3 regions of the Paenibacillus sp. FSL K6-1318 genome follow, and region 3 is predicted to be linked to each of the others. Evidence: predicted binding sites of a transcription regulator. Region 3 holds the regulator's gene; each other region holds the start of a gene.
What was found. The regulator CtsR, encoded in region 3, represses protease genes until heat stress. The targets are predictions, from matches to a motif close to ATGGTCAATAAAGGTCAAACA.

Region 1 (4,291 bases), 620 kb from region 3:
CCGGAAACCGAGCACAACAACAATATTGTGCTGTTTCCTAAGACGCTGGACTATTACCAGATTCAATTGACAGTGATGCTTGAAAATGAACGGTATGGTGAAGCGATGAAATTGCTTCACTTTTTGCTGCAATGTCAGGGACAGGAAGAGCGCCACTATGATGAATGGCGGGCCCTGCTCGAATGGCTTCAGGCTGCGTTCCCTCATTATGAAGAAACTTCGCCTGCCGTTCATGAGGAACGGGAAGAGGAAGAGGTTAGTGAGGAAGACATGGCGAGGCAGCATGCCCGTTTGAAGCTTGAACAGGATGATGGCTATGCAGATAAGATGCTTCGCACAGTAATGGAAGAGCCGCTGTCTGAACAGATGATGCTGGCTTTGGAGCAGCTGGCCTATCTTGATCTGCCGAAGATTGACGAGGCACTTACGAGTTGGTTAAAAGATAAGTCGCTTCACCCTTTACTTCAATTCCGGGTGCTGCAAACCTTGCGTCGCCGAGGCGTTCAAGGTATGATCCTGTTTACGAGAGGCGAAGAGCAGGTAGAGGTCGAGATTGATACCGTGCCTCTTAAACCAGAGGAATTCCCGCTCCAAATCGTTCAGATTCTGGAACGAGTGGCTGATCAGACGGAGGTTCATGAACCTACGCTCTTTTATTTTGCCCAGGAACTGTGGATACAATATGTGATGGCGGTGTATGGAACCCGTGATTATATATCGATGCTGGAAGAAAATGATTCCATGACAGATATATGGGCAGCAGCTCTACATATGACCGTTGCAGACAGTCTGGGTGGTTCGCATGATGAGGAAAATACCCGCTCAATGTATGCTGTGACAGGCGCGATGCGCTTTCGACTGGAGCAGGCTTATCGTTCGATGAAACAGTTTGTATCTGCCGGTTTGGACGGTTAATCGAGGCCGGAAACGTTTTCCTTAAACTGTATCAAGGGATTCCCCTTGAAAAAGAATCTAATCTTGTTTATACTAAAATGGTTATTTTGTACGTGATTGCCTACGTGAACATGTGAATTTTGGAGGGGAAAGTATACAATGAAAGCAACTTGGGAAAAGATAGAGAAGAACCTTGGGGTTCTTGAGGTTGAAGTGGATGCAGATCGTGTAACTGCAGCACTCGACAAAGCTTTTAATAAAGTGGTAAAACAAGCAAACGTACCTGGATTCCGTAAAGGTAAAGTACCACGTTCCATCTTCGAAGCACGTTTTGGTGTAGAGAGCCTTTATCAAGAAGCAATCGACATTTTGCTTCCTGAAGCTTATACAGAAGCAATCGACCAAACGGATATCTTCCCGGTTGATCGTCCTGACGTAGATGTTGAACAATTCGCTAAAGGACAAACATTCAAGTTCAAAGCGAAAGTAACTGTGAAACCTGAAGTTACCCTGGGTGACTACAAAGGAATCGAAGTTGCTGTAGCAAAAGGTGAAGTAACTGACGCAGAAGTGACTGAAGAACTTGAGCGTCTTCAACAACGTCACGCTGAACTCGTTGTAATCGACGAAGGTTCCGCTGCAAACGGCGACGTTGCAGTAATCGACTTCGACGGTTCCGTTGATGGTGTACCTTTCGAAGGTGGACAAGCTGAGCGTTATTCCCTGGAACTGGGTTCCAACACATTCATTCCTGGATTTGAAGAGCAAGTTGTGGGTCTTTCCACAGGCGACTTCAAAGACGTAGAAGTGACTTTCCCAGAGAGCTACCATGCAGCAGAACTTGCTGGCAAACAAGCGGTATTCAAAGTGAAAATTCACGAAATCAAACGCAAACAGCTTCCTGCATTGGATGATGAGTTTGCTAAAGATGTTAGTGAATTCGACACACTGGAAGAGTACAAAGCTGACCTGAAAACACAATTGGAATCCCGTAAAGCTGACGAAGCCAAAGCTGCTCAAGAAAATGCAGTTGTAGAAAAAGTGGCTGAGAACGCTGAAGTGGACATTCCTGCTGCAATGGTTGAGAGCGAAGTACAAAACATGATGCGTGATTTCGACAACCGTCTGCGCAACCAAGGTATGAACCTTGAAATGTTCCTGAGCTTCTCTGGCCAGACTCAAGCTGACCTGAGAGGACAAATGCAAGAAGATGCTTCCAAACGTGTTCGCAACAACCTGGTGCTTGAAGCTGTAGGTAAAGCGGAAAACATTGAAGTATCTGACGAAGAAGTGAATCAAGAACTCGAAAAAATGGCTGAATCTTACAAGCGTCCTGCTGATGAGATCCGTGGCATCCTCGAGGGTAATGGTTCCCTGGACAGCCTTCGCGATGAAGTTAAACTGCGTAAAACGATTGACGTTCTTGTTGAGAACAGCACAGTTGTTGAGCCAGTTGAAGCTCCAGCTGAAGAAGTTGTTGCAGAAGCTGACGAAAAATAAGACAAGCTGTTATCAACTTGTCAGTTGAATAAACGATAAGGCACGTGAATCATTGCGTGCCTTATTTTTAAATTATGACATCCATTTTATAGAAAATGAAGTAATAATATGGATGAATACTAATTTTATTGATCGGTGTACACTTTTTACATACCTATGACACTTCGTGCAAATAAAAAATGGCAATACGGCATAGGATGGCTTCAATTTGCACATACATAGAAAACATGGTTAAATATGATCAGGCAAAAAAGTAAACGAACTGATGTCTGACACGCTTGTGAAAAATGACATTGTCACAGGAAAGTGTTAGAATGAATTTGGGTTTGCTTTACAGGTGGCCTATGTCTAATTACATGTAGAAAAGAGGTTGGTCTCATGAGTCTGGTGCCAATGGTTATAGAACAAACCAATCGAGGCGAGCGGTCTTACGATATATATTCGCGTTTGCTGAAGGATCGCATTATCTTTCTAACCAGTGCGATTGATGACGATGTAGCCAATCTTGTCATAGCACAGCTTTTGTTTTTGGCAGCCGACGATCCTGAAAAGGATATCAGCTTGTACATTAACTCACCTGGTGGTTCTGTCACCGCAGGGATGGGTATATACGATACGATGCAATATATCAAGCCGGATGTATCTACCATTTGCGTAGGGATGGCAGCAAGCATGGGTTCTCTATTGCTGACAGCCGGTGCGCCTGGCAAGAGGTATGCGCTGACTAACAGCGAAGTGATGATTCATCAGCCGCTTGGCGGCATTCAAGGACAGGCTGCGGATATTAAGATACACGCAGAATGGATTATTAAAACACGTCAGAAACTGAATCAAATATACGTCGATCGTACGGGTCAGTCTCTTGATAAAATTGAGCGGGATACAGACCGCGACTTTTTCATGAGCGCTGACGAAGCTAAGACGTACGGCATTATTGACCAGGTGCTCAGTAGACCGATCAATTCCTAAAGGGGTGGTTTCATGTTTAAATTTAACGATGAGAAAGGGCAACTGAAATGCTCTTTTTGCGGTAAATCTCAGGAACAGGTACGTAAGCTGGTCGCTGGACCAGGCGTGTACATTTGTGATGAATGTATCGAACTTTGCACCGAAATCGTTGAGGAAGAACTCGGTCATGATGAAGAAGTAGACCTCAAAGATATTCCTAAACCGAAAGAAATTCGTAATATCCTGGATCAATATGTTATTGGTCAGGAACAAGCGAAGAAGTCATTGTCTGTTGCAGTGTATAATCACTACAAACGGATCAACACACAAAGCAAGATTGAAGATGTTGAGTTGTCGAAGAGTAACATTTTGCTGTTAGGACCTACGGGTTCTGGTAAAACGTTGCTTGCGCAAACGATGGCAAAAATTCTGAATGTACCTTTTGCTATTGCTGATGCTACTTCATTAACGGAAGCGGGTTATGTAGGTGAGGATGTAGAAAACATTCTGCTGAAGCTGATTCAAGCTGCTGATTATGATGTGGAAAAAGCAGAGCGTGGCATTATTTATATCGATGAGATTGATAAAGTAGCGCGTAAATCCGAAAACCCATCCATTACTCGTGATGTATCGGGTGAAGGTGTACAACAGGCACTCTTGAAAATTCTTGAAGGAACTGTGGCTTCTGTACCACCACAAGGTGGTCGTAAACACCCTCATCAAGAATTTATCCAGATCGATACAACGAATATCCTGTTCATTTGCGGCGGTGCCTTTGATGGTCTGGAGCAAATGATCAAACGTCGGATCGGTAAAAAAGTCATTGGTTTCAACACCGTTGCTGAGCAACAAGATCTGAAACCAGGTGAATATCTGGGCATGGTATTGCCGGAAGACTTGTTGAAATTCGGTCTGATTCCGGAATTTGTAGGCCGTCTGCCAGTCATCT
Region 2 (4,291 bases), 1.1 Mb from region 3:
TGAAGTCCGTCAAGACAACAATGGTTGTGTTAAAAAGTAAACTCTTATTCCATTTCGGCTACGATGACTTCGGCAGCAGCCTCATCAATAATCAGAATATCTTCCTGACCAAATCGTAGCACGGAGTGTATGGCAGCAGCTTTGCTTTTGCCACCTGCAATTCCGATCACGACATCGGTTCGTTCAATATCCTGAAGTCGCATTCCCAGTGTAAGCATGGTATGAACCACATCACCCTGATCATTAAAGTAATAACCGAAAGACTCAGATACGGCCCCTTGCTCTTGGAGTTCATCTATAATCTCCGTCGCAAGTTTACGTCTTGTCGCCATCTCCACGGCATCACCAATTCCATGAATAACAATCCGCGATTTCCGAATCAGCTCCAGAATTTCCTGAACACTGGGGTCCTGGATTAATGATTCATAAGCATGGTCACTAAGCAAATCCGGTACATGCAGGAGTTTGTATTGCGCTCCTACCCGTTTTGCCATTGTGGATGCGATCGTATTTGCCTGAATTTCAAGGCTTTCTCCAAGTCCACCGCGTGCCGGTACGAACCAGACACCTTTGAGCGATGTTGGCGGAGTCAGCTGCTCTGCGACTTCGGCCGTTGTTGATCCGCCAGTAACGGCGACAACGTCGTTGTCACTCATGATATTGCCGAGAGCCTTCGCTCCGGCTCTGCCCAGTTCCCTTTTGGCAAATGGAGAAACATCCGAATCGCCAGGAACCACAACTACCTTTTGCAGACCGTAGGCTTGCTTGATGCGCTCTTCCAGCTCGGATAATCCGAACAACTCTTTGGCAACGGGCTCTAACTGCTGCAGCAAATCATACCCTGCCTCGCTGATCTTCATTCCTGCACTGTCAATTTCAATAAGTCCCTGAGCCTTTAACAGATCGGTCTCAGCCCTCAGAACCCGCTCGGTCATCTGCATGGAATTAGCTAACGTTCTCCGTCCGATCACATCCGATAACATGATCTGTTGCAGAATCGTATACCTCTTTTTCAAGATATCCATGAGATCAGGCAGAAGCTGCTTTTGTACTTCTAAAATCGTTCGCATGCTTTCCACTCCCGCAAGTTCTCGTTCCAAGCTCTCTTTCGTGGCCCTAAAACGTCCCGGGTTAACTTTTTAAGTCCCACGTCTATTCTACCTAAAACTGACGTGACATGCAAGTGTTTCAATGTCTTATTTCGACACGCTTCCAGCGTTTGTACGCGCCTATTTTCACAATCCTGGACTTCCATGATTGATGATTACCTCGCGCATACCATATATAGAAGAAACAAATTATTTCTATCTACATATCGCTCAGAAACACATTTCATATGGCATGTCCAAAACCTCTAATAGCATTTACTTAAATGCACTCTTTATCCACTCTTCTTCATCATGATCATTTTTAGCTCAATCCAAACCAACATGCATAACGAACTGCTTGCAATTAAATATTTCATGAGCTATAATCATTATTGCTGTCACATAATGTGCGCCCGTGGTCCAATGGATATGACGTAGGCCTCCGAAGCCTGAGATCCAAGTTCGATTCTTGGCGGGCGCGCCATTTTTATTTAACAGCTCATAACCCTTTTAACCAATGAAACCGGAAAGGTTTCTTTTTTTTGCAAGTTAGTTTGACTTTCTTTGACTTTTTGTTTGGAATTGTTTATTATGTGGGTAATACGGTAACAGTTTAAGTATAAACACCAATAACATTTACATTTCCGAGGAGGTTTTTCACGTGAGTTTTATTCCTATGGTCGTTGAACAGAGCAACCGGGGTGAGCGCGCCTATGACATCTATTCCAGATTGCTGAAGGATCGTATTATTTTCCTTGGTAGCGATGTTAATGACGTTGTGGCGAATGCCATCATGGCACAGATGTTGTTCCTAGCTGCGGAAGATCCGGAGAAAGACATTCACTTATACATCAACAGCCCAGGCGGATCCATTACAGCTGGTATGGCCATTTACGATACAATGCAATTCATCAAACCGGATGTATCTACCATCTGTGTAGGTATGGCGGCTTCCATGGGTGCATTCTTGCTGAATGCCGGTGCGAAAGGGAAACGTTTTGCGTTGCCTAACAGTGAAATCATGATCCACCAACCACTTGGTGGTGCTCAAGGTCAAGCTACTGACATCGAAATTCGTGCTCGCCGCATCCTGAAAATGCGCGATACCTTGAACCGCATCATCTCTGAGCGTTCAGGTCAACCGTTGGAGAAGATCGAGAAAGACACGGATCGTGACTACTTCATGAGTGCTGCTGAAGCTGCCGAATACGGTATCATTGATAAAGTTATCGAAAACGTAGGGTCCCAAGGCATCTAAGAGTAACGTAGACCACGGTCTAAGCGTTAACATAATCAACACCTAACGTAATCAGCAACACATCATTGTGTTGTCTATACGAGAAGAAGCCCTCATCATAAGCACATGATGGGGGCTTCTTTTTTTCATTTTATAAGAAAGATAACTTAGAGTGCACGATAATGATTCGTTACTTGGTTCCCGTTACATCGCTAAAAGGTTCTGTACCTTTAGGGAGAAGCTCTTTATACGTAAAAGGCATTTCAGGGAATCCCTCTGCGTACGCTGTATACTCATACAGCTGGAAGAACACGACCACACCCGTTGGTGTCACATAGAAATCCTGATCTTTATTTAACCCTTTGTAACCCTCGAGGTATCCACCGCGAGCTTTCAGCTGTTCGCCGACTTTTTTACCCAACGTCTCACGCATAGTTTTGTTGTTTTGCAGCACATCATCTAACGTAAGCTCCTTGCCTGTGTCCAGTGCAAAGGTGTGGCCCGTACGGGTTGTCATACCATGAGCGCCAGCATAATCCTCGTAGCGTTGTGTAATGAGTCCCAGAACGCCTCTTTCGTTGTACGTCACTACATAAGAGCTCTCAAATGCATACGGACGGTTGGCGGTTGCACCGCCGAACTCAGATGTCTGTTTCTTGAAGTCAGCTACATATGCATCCACTTCATCTTTCAGCACTTTGTTGATCGCTACTTCAGCTTCTTTGCTGGCAAGTCCACTCACCTGCGGATACTGAACATCCACTTCAGCATTTTTCACAGTAACATTGATTGTCGCCGCTTTAACTTTCACACTATTTTGTTTCACTTTACTGAGCGTCAACGTTTTGGTTTTGCCATCCCAGTTCCCTTGCACACCCAGATAATCTCTCATCGCCGAGAATGGGATGTATAGTCTGCCGTTGATCAGCTTCGCGTCTACTTGAGGATAGTAATTGTTAATTCGAACACTCGGCTCGCCGTCCAAAAGGCTGATGGTCATCGTGTTATTGGCTGCTGTCAGAGCATACTCTTTGGTTTTCGCATCATATTTCAAGGTTCCACCCGCTACATCTTTAACTGCTGTAAGAGATACCCAGGTTGAGCCTCCTTGCAAAAGTCCTTTTTGAGTCAGTGTTTTCCCACCCGATTTCAGGGTCACCTCAGCCGGGGTTGTCACTTTGGAGGATACAGAAGCCGCTTGTACCGAACTATCTTGCCACACTGCACCGCTCCCCACAATAATTCCTGCTGCAAGCAACGCACTTGTCCATTTTTTCCATGATGTCATATATAAAACTCCTCTCTGAATTTACAATTAGGGATCATTGCGTATGTAATTCTGAACTGATCGCATATCTCATACGCTCACCTCTCTATTATAATTAACCCAATTTCGGAAAGGTTTACAGCTGGAGTTACAATGTTGATGAATATCAGAGGGAAAATATAACGGGATATGACCTTTTTGTCACGAAAAACTATACAAAAAAGATACCAAAAAACAGCATTTCATGCAGCTTCAAAAGGGTATCATGCCTTCTAACTTCATCAAAGTTTGATTTTGCAACAAAAAAGACCTTGTCCCGGGGACAAAGTCTTTGTCATTATTTCGTTGTACTCCCTCAAATGACACTTGAAAGATTACTTGTGCTTACATTCTTAGTTCAATCTTGTTTATTTCATTTCATACGTGATATTCAAGATTGTGCTCACTTTAACCTGGCCTGTTTCAATCTCAGTGCCACCTGCTGTATCTTGTGCTTTGGACATCAAAGCCTCACTTGCATAGAATACAGGCACATTGGCATCGCCTTGGCTCACGGAAAGAACAGCACCCAGTTGACGTTTAACTGCTTTTGCAATGGCGCCAGCTTTCACATCGGCATTGGCAACAGCTTTCTCAATCACTTGGGACTCATAACTTTCCGGATTTTCTACAGTAAAGCGCACGTTCTCAATGTTGTTG
Region 3 (4,291 bases):
AGCACCTTTTGGGCCCGTTCCGTAAATCTTCCAAACATCATATCTCCTGCACCTCCATGGTTTTGGATAAAACGAGGGTCATCTAATGAAATAACCGTCGTATTCTTCATATCATTTTTGTTTGCAGCCGTGCTGCGAATAAAGTCATTCGGCATTCATACATGCCTTATTATATAAAAGCCGCAATGCGGCATGAAACCATAATTCAATACAATATCAGGCTAAGCTAGGACTGCTTCGCTGCATTGATCGTATCACGAATCAACTGAGCACGATAGATGTCACGCTCATCTGTGCGCATATCTTCCCCGAATGTTTTCTGCAAGAATCCCGGCTGAGTCATCACATTCAACTCATTCATTACCGTGATGGACAACCCATCCAGCAATCCGAGATCCACGCCAAGACGTACATCCGATAAGCGCTGTGCAGCTTCCTTTGAATCAACAATAGCTGCATGAGACAATATGCCGTAAGAACGCATGACACGATCCGTGATCCGAAGTCTGGAGTCGGTAATTAACCGTTCTCTGGCTGTACGCTCATGACCAATCATTTGTAATACAACACTATGCAGGTTCTCGATGACTTCCTGTTCGGTCTGTCCCAATGTAATCTGGTTCGAGATCTGGAACAGGTTACCCATGGCCTCGCTGCCTTCGCCGTAAATTCCCCTTACAGTCAATCCTACTTGGGAAACTGCGGTTAAAATGCGGCCAATCTGCTGCGTCATCACCAGGGCAGGCAGGTGCATCATCACCGATGCTCTGACACCTGTACCTACATTGGTAGGACAACTGGTTAAGTATCCTCTGCGATCATCAAAAGCATAATCCACGTGCGCTTCAAAAGCATCATCTATTGCGGAAGCTTTCTCCCAGGCTTCTTTCACCTGGAACCCCGGATAGAGGCACTGGATACGAAGATGATCCTCTTCATTAATCATAATACTGACGGACTCATCCTCACTGAGAATAACTGCACCATTCCTGGATTCATTCGCAAGACTTGGACTGATAAGATGTTTCTCCACCAGCACCCGTTTGTCGAGTTCGTCAATATCGATCAGATCCAACGTATGAAAATCCCCAAAGGCATGAACCTCATCGTATTGAAGTACTTCGCTCAGCTTATTCAGCACCTCTTCCGATTGCTCATTGGAAGCCAGCATCGGAAACGGAACATGCTGAAGGTTGCGTGCGATCCGGACACGGCTGCTAATGACGATTTCGGAATCAGCCGCATCACTGCGCATCCAGTCGCTGAGCGCCTTCTCTGTAAAGCGCAGATTAGGCATTACGCATCCCTCCTACTCATGACAAACTTTACTCCTGAGCTATCCCTTTTTCAAGTCCTCTGATCTGGTCACGGATCTGAGCCGCCTCTTCAAATTCCTCTTGGGCGATGCTCTCCTGGAGCTCACGCTTCAGATCGGCGATTTGCCGTTTCACCTTGATGCGACCACCAGCTCGTGCAGGCACTTTGCCTACATGGGACGTACTGCCATGAACCCGCTTGAACAAAGGGTCCAGACGGCTGTCAAAATATTTATAACATGAACTGCAGCCGAACCGGCCTATTTTGCTAAATTGTGAGTACGTCATACCACACTCTTCACATTGAAGTGCTTTTGCAGGTGGTGTTCCTGCCGATCCACTTTTGCCGGCTGGATCAAAATCGAGCAACCCGGACAACAGATTGTGAATGGAAAATCCACCTGATGTTCCTGGGATCATCTCCCCTTTTTCACGGGCACATGACTCACAAATATGGAATTCCGTCTTCTCTCCATTTACAATCTTCGTAAAATGAAGTGTCGCCGGACGTTTATTACATTCTTGGCACAGCATATTGATGTACCTCCTTTGACCCCGATAGTTTTCATTTACCGAGCAAAGATATTAACATCGCCTTCAACATTCTGGCACGAATTTGATCCCGGTAAGGAAGTTTGACCAATATAACCTCTCTAGATACAGCAGCTCGCATCAACCCGGCTTCCCGCTTGCTCAAGAATCGCGCTTCTTCCAGTTGATAGATCAGACCTTCGGCAGCTGTCTGCCCGATCTCATCACCAATACTATGATGCAAATGATTATGCAGAGCTGATTGGGCCGGTAATTCAATGCGCTGTATGCGAACATAACCACCACCGCCGCGTTTACTCTCTACCAGGTATCCCTTCTCGAGGGTAAAACGTGTGCTGATGACATAATTGATCTGGGAAGGTACACATGAAAATTGATCTGCCAGATCATTACGCTGAATTTCAACCATTCCTTCGGGACTTTCATGCAAAATACTCTTCAGATATCGTTCGATAATATCAGAGATATTACGCATCCAATCATCCTCCACTGTCTGAAACGTTAAGTCAATAAGGACCCACACGCCCCCACAGAGTACACCTTCTCTACCCATTTAACCAATCAGGAAAACAGCGAATCTTGCTTCCACAGACGTCAACAGGAGAGCGAAGGAAGCACGAAGGTCCTTTAATATTTCCTTGATCCTCCGATGAAATGAATCCCGTATATTGGCGATCACGCATCAGATTGTAGAAAGAAAGCTACTTAAGTATTAAACCTTTAGTTGACTTTGACTTTCTTTGACTTTATAACCATTATAGCATATTTTGTGGGTTTGCCAAGTGGGGTCACTATTCATTTTTTACGATTTTACACGAAATATTCCCCAGACACAAAAAAACCTCTCCAAAATTGCTGGAGAAGTCCTTTTGTCTTTCGATAACGCCGTATTTCTATATAAGCTAATCAAGTTGAACAGAACAGCGAGAATGGGCATCAGAAGAAATCGAGCAAGTAGGTTTCCCTTACAGGAATCGCTTGTTCCAAAGCCTTGATTGTTGCTTCTGGTCCGTGAATTCTTCCGATTCGTGCCATTTCTAGTGGTCTGCGATATCCCATCAGCACCGCCGTGAGAGCTTGAATATCTACCTTAATGGTCTGATCATCAGTGATTGGCTCGGATGTTTTCCATATGGACGCCGTTCCGTTCATCGCCACGTTTAGTTGCCATACCCCTTCATTCCACGGAGCGTGGGTATCTTCTACCTGAAGAACAATCTGTACGGGTGAATCCTGGCTTGCAAATGGATACTGAGATATAAACTGCTCCACACTAACGATGCGTGCCATAAAGTAAGGTACAATCTCCTGCTGAATCCGTGGGTTATCCAATTGGAAAGCGAGCGTATCACTGGCTGGTGCCTGCAACGTAACTTCCTGGATCATGGAATCATGATTCGCAATGAAGGTCCACAGCCCTTGTCTAGCCTCTTCATTCAAATAGATGATCTCTTTAATGGTAAACTTATTTTCCTTTACCTCATATAAAAGATAACCTTGTGCTACATCAGCTTCATCATAATATACAGCCTTCTGGCTGGTCCCATTAACAAGAACTGAATTTTCCCACCTTGCATCATCCCGAACCAAAGTTCCGTTATAACGCTCAGCGTAAGCACTGTATACTTCCTTTAGTGTGCTGAGGCTCGGATCGCCACGTCGGATCGTTCCAGGTGTCGCTTTTTTCGAAGGCAAATGAGCTGTAGGTACTTTATAGCGTTTAAATTCAACATAAGTCTCCCACCCATACTTCCGATAGAAACCAAAAGAGAATGGATGCAAGAACGATATACTTTGTTTGTTACGTTTCATTTCTTCCAACGCATGCTTCAGCAGACCCGCTACCCAGCCTTTGCGTCTATACTCTGGCCAGGTGGCTACACCAGCAATACCGCCCATTTCGAACGATCTGCCATGAATATAGGTTTGAAAAGGGATAATGTGAAGTTTGGCTCCTAGCTGCCCATCCTCGTATACACCCCATATATCCTGTGACGAAAATTGACTACGCCGCTTTTCCTTTTGTTCATCACTCATTACCACTTGAAAAGCATATTCGGAAAGTGCCATCGCTGGTTCAAAATCATTTACCGTCAATTTCTGAATTTCCATCTCATCCTGCACCCCGTTCTCTAGAATGTTGAGATCATTTTCAAAATGAAAGTCTGATACGCCATCTATGTATCCACTATGAGTGTGTCAGAGGATTCCTGCAAAGTCAAATAAGAGATGCTTTCGCACCCCCTAAAATAAACAAATAAAAACCACCACCGAATAACATCGGCAGTGGTTCTTCGCTTGGCGGCGTCCTACTCTCCCAGGACCCTGCGGTCCAAGTACCATCGGCGCTAGAGGGCTTAACGGTCGTGTTCGGGATGGGTACGTGTGGAACCCCTCCGCCATCGCCACCAAACATGATTTTT

Region 1: a site for CtsR is predicted at 2,622-2,642, ahead of clpP (ATP-dependent Clp endopeptidase proteolytic subunit ClpP). Genes of this name have one in related genera too.
Region 2: a site for CtsR is predicted at 1,640-1,660, ahead of clpP (ATP-dependent Clp endopeptidase proteolytic subunit ClpP). Genes of this name have one in related genera too.

What each region holds. Positions count from the first base shown of each region.
Region 1 is NZ_CP150270.1:5,286,946-5,291,236, reverse strand. It holds gene NYE45_RS23515 (hypothetical protein) at 76-915, shown strand; gene tig (trigger factor) at 1,054-2,394, shown strand; gene clpP (ATP-dependent Clp endopeptidase proteolytic subunit ClpP) at 2,773-3,363, shown strand; gene clpX (ATP-dependent protease ATP-binding subunit ClpX) at 3,376-4,291, shown strand, end outside.
Region 2 is NZ_CP150270.1:187,884-192,174, reverse strand. It holds gene NYE45_RS00940 (sugar-binding domain-containing protein) at 45-1,070, opposite strand; tRNA gene NYE45_RS00935 (tRNA-Arg) at 1,498-1,572, shown strand; gene clpP (ATP-dependent Clp endopeptidase proteolytic subunit ClpP) at 1,750-2,346, shown strand; gene NYE45_RS00925 (DUF4163 domain-containing protein) at 2,516-3,613, opposite strand; gene NYE45_RS00920 (SIMPL domain-containing protein) at 4,000-4,291, opposite strand, start outside.
Region 3 is NZ_CP150270.1:5,910,017-5,914,307, forward strand. It holds gene NYE45_RS26525 (ATP-dependent Clp protease ATP-binding subunit) at 1-41, opposite strand, end outside; gene NYE45_RS26530 (protein arginine kinase) at 227-1,297, opposite strand; gene NYE45_RS26535 (UvrB/UvrC motif-containing protein) at 1,326-1,850, opposite strand; gene NYE45_RS26540 (CtsR family transcriptional regulator) at 1,882-2,343, opposite strand; gene NYE45_RS26545 (GNAT family N-acetyltransferase) at 2,805-3,980, opposite strand; rRNA gene rrf (5S ribosomal RNA) at 4,165-4,281, opposite strand.